Regions from separate parts of the Ruegeria sp. N7 genome, predicted to be linked through region 1. Evidence: riboswitches for the same ligand, from Rfam matches in the RefSeq annotation. Region 1 holds a riboswitch; the other holds the start of a gene.
What was found. Region 1 has a riboswitch for cobalamin ahead of ACR0ES_RS17850 (hypothetical protein). Riboswitches for the same ligand answer to the same signal wherever they lie in the genome.

Region 1 (3,685 bases):
TGCCGCGTCACCACGCAGGATCATGTCCATCAGGTCCAGAACCCGTCCACGATCGGCCAGACCCAGCATCGCACGGACCTGATCCGCCGTCGTCTCACCGGCTCCGTGCGAGATTGCCTGATCCAGCAGTGAGGTCGCGTCGCGGGCCGATCCTTCTGCGGCGCGGGTGATCAACGCCAGCGCATCGTCGGCGATCTGCGCGCTCTCCGCCCCGGCGATCTTGCGCAGCAGGCTGATCATGTCTTCGGGCTCGATCCGGCGCAGGTCAAAGCGCTGACACCGCGACAGAACCGTGACCGGCACTTTGCGAATCTCGGTGGTCGCGAAGATGAATTTCACATGTGCGGGCGGTTCCTCGAGCGTCTTGAGCAGCGCGTTGAATGCGCTGGTCGAGAGCATGTGAACCTCGTCGATGATGTAGATCTTGTAGCGTGCACTGGCGGCGCGATAGCGGACACTGTCGATGATCTCGCGGATATCGTTGACGCCGGTACGGCTGGCCGCATCCATTTCCATCACATCGACATGGCGACCTTCCATGATTGCGACGCAATGCTCGCACTGACCGCAAGGCTCGGTTGTCGGCCCTCCGGTTCCATCCGGCCCGATGCAGTTCATGCCTTTGGCGATGATCCGCGCCGTGGTGGTTTTTCCCGTTCCGCGAATGCCGGTCATGATAAAGGCCTGCGCAATCCGGTCGGCCTCGAAGGCGTTTTTTAGGGTGCGCACCATAGCATCTTGACCCACCAGGTCGGCAAAGGTTTCCGGGCGGTATTTGCGGGCGAGAACCTGATAGGCGGGGCTGGGCGTGTCTGTCATGTCTTCTCGCTCGGATTCGGTGCTTCGGCACAGCGTAGTGGCGGCGGCAGTCCGCGTCCACTGTGGGGCGCGATGATTTTTTGTTTCAGAAACGGGCTGGTTTCCAACTAAACTGGTCCAGCGGATTTAATGACTCATTTCTTAAAGAGTACCTTGGGGGAGGACGCACTTCATGTCGCAGCTGGTCATTTTTGCTCTGCAGGTCGGAGGCGGAACGCTTGCCCTTACTTCAATGCCCGGGCGTGGCGGGGATTACGTCGGCGATCTGGATATGATTGCGGCTTGGAAACCGGGCCTTGTGATTTCAATGACGACGGATGTTGAAATGCTTCAGGATGGCGCGCAGCACTTTGGCAGCGACATCCAAAGCCGTGCCAGCCGGTGGGTTCACCTGCCGATCGAAGATTTTGGAGCACCGACGCAGGCGGTTCAGAAGGCCTGGCCAGAGGTCAGCGCCACGGCCCGACATGCGCTGTCGGGCGGTGGCCGGGTTCTTGTGCATTGCCGTGGGGGGTGCGGCAGATCCGGGATGATTGTTCTGCGACTGATGGTTGAATGCGGTGAACGCGCCAGCGACGCACTGGACCGCCTGCGGGCCGTGCGCCCCTGCGCTGTCGAAACCGATGCGCAGCTGGCCTGGGCGTCCCGGATCACCCCGGCACAGGTGGAAGTGGGATCAAGCTGACAGCTGCTGGGGTGCGTAGCCGGTTTTCCGGGGCCGGATCGTTGAAACCTCGATCATGGCGCAAGGCGGGTTCGCGACAATGCCCGAGGGCAGCGTGCTGAATGTAGGTCCGAAGATCAAATCGGCATAGGCATCAAGGTCCCGAATTGCCGTATCAGGGTGCGCCCCGCAGAAAACGCGAACGCTGTCGGATCGCGCTCGGATCGTTGCCATGCACCCTTCCGCGCAATGTGACAGCGCGCTGTTGCCTTCAAATTCGAAATCTTCGCTGGTGGCCGAAACCGCCTGCGCCATGGCTTCGGAAATCGAGCGGGCCAGTCGCGCCAAAGCCGGGCAGGTATTGCCCGTCCGCTGGCACACAGTTGCGCTGTATTCGTGTGACTTTGTCTTCCAGATCATCCTGCGCCCTCCGCGCGTGGTGGGCTGGATATTGGGGCAGGTGGGACAGCATCTCGCTGTCAGGACCTGCCCGGACACCCCGCCCGAGTTTCGGTTTCAGTTCCGATGGCAGGTCTCCTGACTTGCGGGTCATTGCTCTGCCGACCTTCCCAGCCCGTGGGCCAGTGGTATTTCGGCATTACTTACCGCTTACAGTTGCGGGGGCAGTCGCGGACTTGGTTGATATCTGTGTGACCAGACAAACCGCACCGTGTTCCCTTTTCATCCCGACCTCTTGTGGGGGCCGGAAACCATCACACAACCGCTAGCGCCTGATCGCGTTCCGAGTCAAGCCGATCTTTAGGCCGGACGTTTGGTCATGCTGGATGCGGTTTACCTTCCGGCTTAGTGTCGTCGGCATCGAAGGCAGGCAAACCGATTTTTTCAGCGAAAGCCGGGGATCATGTTGGATACGGAACAGACAGTGTTGATCGAAGATTTCCGCTTTCCGTCCGGGTCTGTGACCTTGTCGGCGCGGCTGTACCGGCCAGTGGGTGAGCCGGACACGGTTATCGTGCTGAACAGTGCCACGGGTGTGCCGCGTGACTATTATCAACACTTCGCGCGATGGCTGGCTGCCGACCGGGGGATAGCTTGCCTGACCTATGACTATCGGGACTACGGGCTTTCTTTGGTTGGCCGCCTGAAAGACGCAACTGCAACAATGGCGGATTGGGCGTTGATCGACATGCCAGCGGCACGGGCCGAAATGCGCAGGCGGTTTCCAAAGGCGCAGCAGTGGACCATCGGCCATTCCGTCGGTGCGATGCTGGGGCCGGTGCAGCCGGATATCGACCAGATCGACCGAATGATCGGTGTGTGTTCGGGACTGGTGACTTTGAAAGATCACCCATGGCCCTATCGGGGGTTGGCAGGGCTGTTCTGGTATGGCCATGCACCGCTGATGGTGCGGGCACTTGGCTATCTACCCGGCAAAGCAATCGGGTTTGGTTCGGACCTGCCCGCCTCGGTCTACTGGCAATGGCGCAAATGGTGTACAGCCCCTCTTAGCTACGTTCCCGAGATCGGGCAGAATTTGCCTGATGCGCATTGGGGCAGTTCTGGAACACCAGTGGATCTGTTCACGTTCGAAGATGACCAGATGGCTCCGCCCGAGGCGGTTTGGCGCCTTGCTGATTTGTATGGCCCCGAGGCCAGACGCCACCTTCTGAAGCCTGCTGAATTCGGACTGCCGGAAATAGGCCATATCGGAGCATTTGCCCGGCGCAATGCAGCGGTCTGGCCGCGCCTGATCGCCTGATCAGACGCGACGCAGGTTTTCCATAACACCTTGCAGCTATGGCCGTTTGCGAAGTTTCTTGTCCTGCATGACACCGCGCACCATCTTGCCAAAAGCCTTGTCCCGCGCCCGCGATTGCGCAACGGTTTCCGAGTTTCGCTGATCTTCACGCCGCAGCTTGCGCCAACGGTCCAGCCGCGCCGGATCAAGCACGCCTTCGTCGATTGCGTTCTGCACGGCACAGCCGGGCTCGGTCTCGTGCTGACAATCCGAAAAGCGACAGCTTTGGCCAAGCTCTGTGATGTCCGAGAATACGTCGTCGATCCCGTCCTGAGCGTCCAGCAGGCGCAATGCGCGCATTCCGGGCGTGTCGATCAACCATCCACCGTTTCTCATCGGGTGCAACGCACGCACGGTTGTCGTGTGCCTGCCCCGTGCGTCGTCTTCGCGAATTCCAGACGTGGCGAGGTTTTGATCTGTCATGGTGTTGCTGAGCGTCGTTT
Region 2 (3,685 bases), on a different contig from region 1:
CGCCCAACCAAGGCCTTGGTATTGCCGGCGGGGTAAAGCTGAGCGAGAACCTCTACGCCGTTGCCAGCGTATCAGACGCAAACGCCGACCCGTCCGATCCAAACTTTGATGTGTTTAGCGACGGCAATCTCTTCAAGTCGCTCGAACTTGGGTACACGTCCGGCTTTGATCGCATCTACTTCGACAATATCCATCTGACCCTCTGGCATGCGGATGCGGCTGACGATGGCAGTCGAGCAGAAGATTACGGCGCAGCGTTTTCCGCCGCATGGTTTGTTGACAATAAATGGATGCCGTTCTTCCGTGCAGGGGCCTCGAAGGGAACCGCAGCGCTTTATGAACGGTCGATTTCTGCCGGTCTCGGTTACTATGGTCGCAACACCGATTTGGCCGGTCTGGGCCTAAACTGGGCCGAAGCAAGAGGCATAGATGGCGATCAGTTCACGCTTGAAGCTTTCTACCGCTTTTCAATCTCACCCGGACTGCAGATCACGCCATCGGTACAATTCATTTCCGACCCGCTTCTAAATCCCGATCAGGACCGGATTACCCTGTTCGGTCTAAGAACCCGGATCGTTTTCTAATGCGGGGTGAAGGCAGTCACTAAGGGGTGTGCCAAAGGGCAACTAAGAGAGATCAAGCGCGTGCCGGAATTTTCAACGCCGGTCGAATGAAGTTGGGAAGCAAAGGAACAATCTATGAAGATTGCATACGGAATTCTTGCAGCCTTAGCAGTTGTGTTTTTCATCCTTGGAGGCAGCGATGCCCATGCCAAAGACAACAAGGGTAAAAAGCCGAACAAGGGGGGCAAGAACGGTGATGTCAGCATTCAGATAGAAGACAAACCCGGCAAAGGCCCAAAAGCTGTACCACCTGGACAGATCAAGCGCTACACGCGCGGTGCCAAGCTCCCATCTGACCTGGAGTTCGAGGATATTGGGGACCTTTCCAAATGGAAGCTTGGGGAGCCGGGCAAAGGAAACCGCTACATTCTGGTCGATGACGAAGTCCTCGAAGTTACGAATGACCTGTCTACCGTGGTCGATGCCGTCGGCATCGTCGGTGATCTTCTAAATTAGGCGAAAGTACGATGTTTCAGGGCAAGAACTACCTCGTTTGCCCTGACGCTGGCCGGGGCGATCATTTGTGAACCCCGGCCCAAGTTCAAAACCCGGATCCGAGGCGCTACGATGATAAAGGCCCTTCTTGTTCTTTTTGCGCTTGCTACCTTTTCGTCAGCACGCGCCCTACTCGCTCAGGAAAACGGTGCAACTGAAGTCCCGCAAACAATACGCTTTGAGGGCTATGTATAGCCCAGTCGCGAAGCAGAACTGTCGCCTTTGGTGGACAATGTGGTCAACCGGACTTTGCAAAGTCTGCTTTCTGCGCATCGCTGACGTAGTACAGTCGGGATGCTGCGCGGCAGAGAAGCGAAGCTTTGCCCGATAAAGCGGAAGTTGACCCGAGCCATCTCAACATCCGATTTCGGTGCAGTGGGTAGCTCTCGAAAAAGTCTTCGAGGTGCGATGCTCGCCGAAGCCCGTCAAATTTGCGATGGACTAGTGTTGTTTCAATATTTGCGGCATGGGCCGGCACTTCTAGTGGTCTTGGTCTTTGTTCTACTTTTGCACGCTTATGCCTCCTGATTTTGGTCTTGCACGCTTATGCTTCACGCGTTGCACAGTTATGGTGTTTCATCAAATTTGTCGCTCTTTAAGCTATTGTTTTTAAGAGATTTTTTTGCACAACCTATGCGAGAAAATACTGATTCGTGCACGCTTATGCTCAATTTGCACCTAATATCACACACTATGAATCTAGGTCCGGATTTTGGCGCGTTCTCAGCGGCTTTTCTGATATCAGCGCCATGTTGAGACGCGCAGGTGCATGCTCTTGCGAGAAAATAGGAAAGACCCCGGAGTTTTTTCTTGCCGCAGGGTAAGTGTTAAGGTACCCGCGTTTTACCGGTCCCGATGTGGCTAAGAGGGAATCCGAGGTGCCTTTTGGTGCCAACCGGAACTGCCCCCGCAACTGTAGGCGGCGAGCGCTGTCCATTTCCGTCACTGGGCCATTTTGGTCTGGGAAGACAGGACAGACAAAGACCCGTCAGTCAGGAGACCTGCCGGTATGAAACCGAAACACACCGGGCGGGGTTGTCCGGGGAGGTTGCCGAAGAAACGCGCCGGGCGGTCTATTTTCTACCCTGCGCTCACGGCAGGCAGTAAAGCGTCTGTTGCTTCGGTAAATGCCCATTCACCCGTTCTCTGGTCATTGACACATGGAGATCGATTGTCATGTTTCTACGCACTGGCCTGATTGGCCTTTCCTTGCTGGCTACCAGCGCTGCCGCCGAAGGAAACTTTCCCCTAACTATCGAAAACTGCGGTCACTCGGTCACGTTTGACGCGCCAGTGACGTCGTCAGTCACGGTCGGCCAAGCCGCGACCGAGGTGCTTTATGCGCTGGGTCTGGGCGAGCAGGTTCTTGGAACCTCGGTCTGGTTCAACGAGGTGCTGCCTGAATATGCCGAGGTGAATGCCAAGGTAGAGCGTCTGGCAGACAATGATCCCAGCTTTGAAAGCGTTGTTGCCAAGCGGCCGGGACTGGTCGCAGCGCAATATGAGTGGCATGTCGGACCCGAGGGCATCGTCGCCACGCGTGAGCAATTTCACGAACTGGGCATTCCAACGTACGTAATGCCTGCAGATTGCATCGGCAAAGACAATACAGTCGGCGGCGATGGCACCCGCCTGCAAGCGTTCTCGACCGATACGCTGTATCAGGGTATCGAAGAACTGGCGGCAGCCTTTGATGTATCCGAACGCGGCACGGACCTGGTTGCCGAGTACAAGGCCCGCGAAGCCGCAGCCGTCGCCAAGGCGCAAACCGTGAAGCTGGACGATGTGTCAGCCGTATTCTGGTTTTCCTCTCCTGAAATGGAAAGCGACCCGTTTGTGGCCGGACAGAAAGGCGCACCGGGATACATGATGAGTAAATTGGGTATCCGCAACGTCGTCGAGACGGATGAAGAATGGCCAACAGTGGGCTGGGAAACCATTGCCAAGGCCAATCCGACGGTGATTGTTATCGCCAAGATGGACCGCCGTCGCTTTGCTGCGGACGACTACCTGAAAAAGCTGGAGTTCCTGCGCACTGATCCGGTGACCAGCCAGATGGATGCGGTCAAGAATGACCGGATCGTCATTATGGATGCGCAGGCCATGGACGCCACCATCCGCGCAATCCCGGCGCTGGAGGATCTGGCCGAGAAGCTGGATACCATCGGAAACAACCTGTGAACGAGGTCGCCGCAATCTTACGGCAGGGTTTCAAGGCTGCGTGCCTTACCGTGCCATTGTTGATTGCGGCGGTTCTTGCGGGCGCGATGATCGGGGAAACCTCTCTGTCGCCCGATTTGGTTCTCTCCGTTCTGGCCAACAAGCTGGCCGGAGCGGACTTTCCTGTCGACCCAATTGATCAGGGTATTATCTGGAGCTACCGGATTCCTCGCGCTCTGGTCGCTGCGTCCTGCGGTGCCGGTCTGGCTGTCGCAGGGGTCGTGTTGCAGGCTTTGCTGCGAAACCCGTTGGCCGACCCTTACATTTTGGGCATTTCTGCCGGGGCCTCGACGGGTGCCGTGGCTGTAACCATCGCTGGTTTGGGTGGGGGGGCTTTGTCGCTGTCT

Region 2: another riboswitch for cobalamin. It lies ahead of ACR0ES_RS08360 (ABC transporter substrate-binding protein); the one in region 1 lies ahead of ACR0ES_RS17850 (hypothetical protein).

What each region holds. Positions count from the first base shown of each region.
Region 1 covers NZ_JBQFLR010000021.1:8,732-12,416, forward strand. Annotated here, with positions in the region: gene ACR0ES_RS17840 (DNA polymerase III subunit gamma/tau) at 1-819, opposite strand, end outside; gene ACR0ES_RS17845 (protein-tyrosine phosphatase family protein) at 992-1,504, shown strand; gene ACR0ES_RS17850 (hypothetical protein) at 1,496-1,903, opposite strand; cobalamin riboswitch at 1,994-2,212, opposite strand; gene ACR0ES_RS17855 (alpha/beta hydrolase family protein) at 2,346-3,203, shown strand; gene rsgA (ribosome small subunit-dependent GTPase A) at 3,240-3,685, opposite strand, start outside.
Region 2 covers NZ_JBQFLR010000004.1:189,905-193,589, reverse strand. Annotated here, with positions in the region: gene ACR0ES_RS08370 (carbohydrate porin) at 1-584, shown strand, start outside; gene ACR0ES_RS08365 (hypothetical protein) at 699-1,079, shown strand; cobalamin riboswitch at 1,949-2,141, shown strand; gene ACR0ES_RS08360 (ABC transporter substrate-binding protein) at 2,295-3,299, shown strand; gene ACR0ES_RS08355 (FecCD family ABC transporter permease) at 3,314-3,685, shown strand, end outside.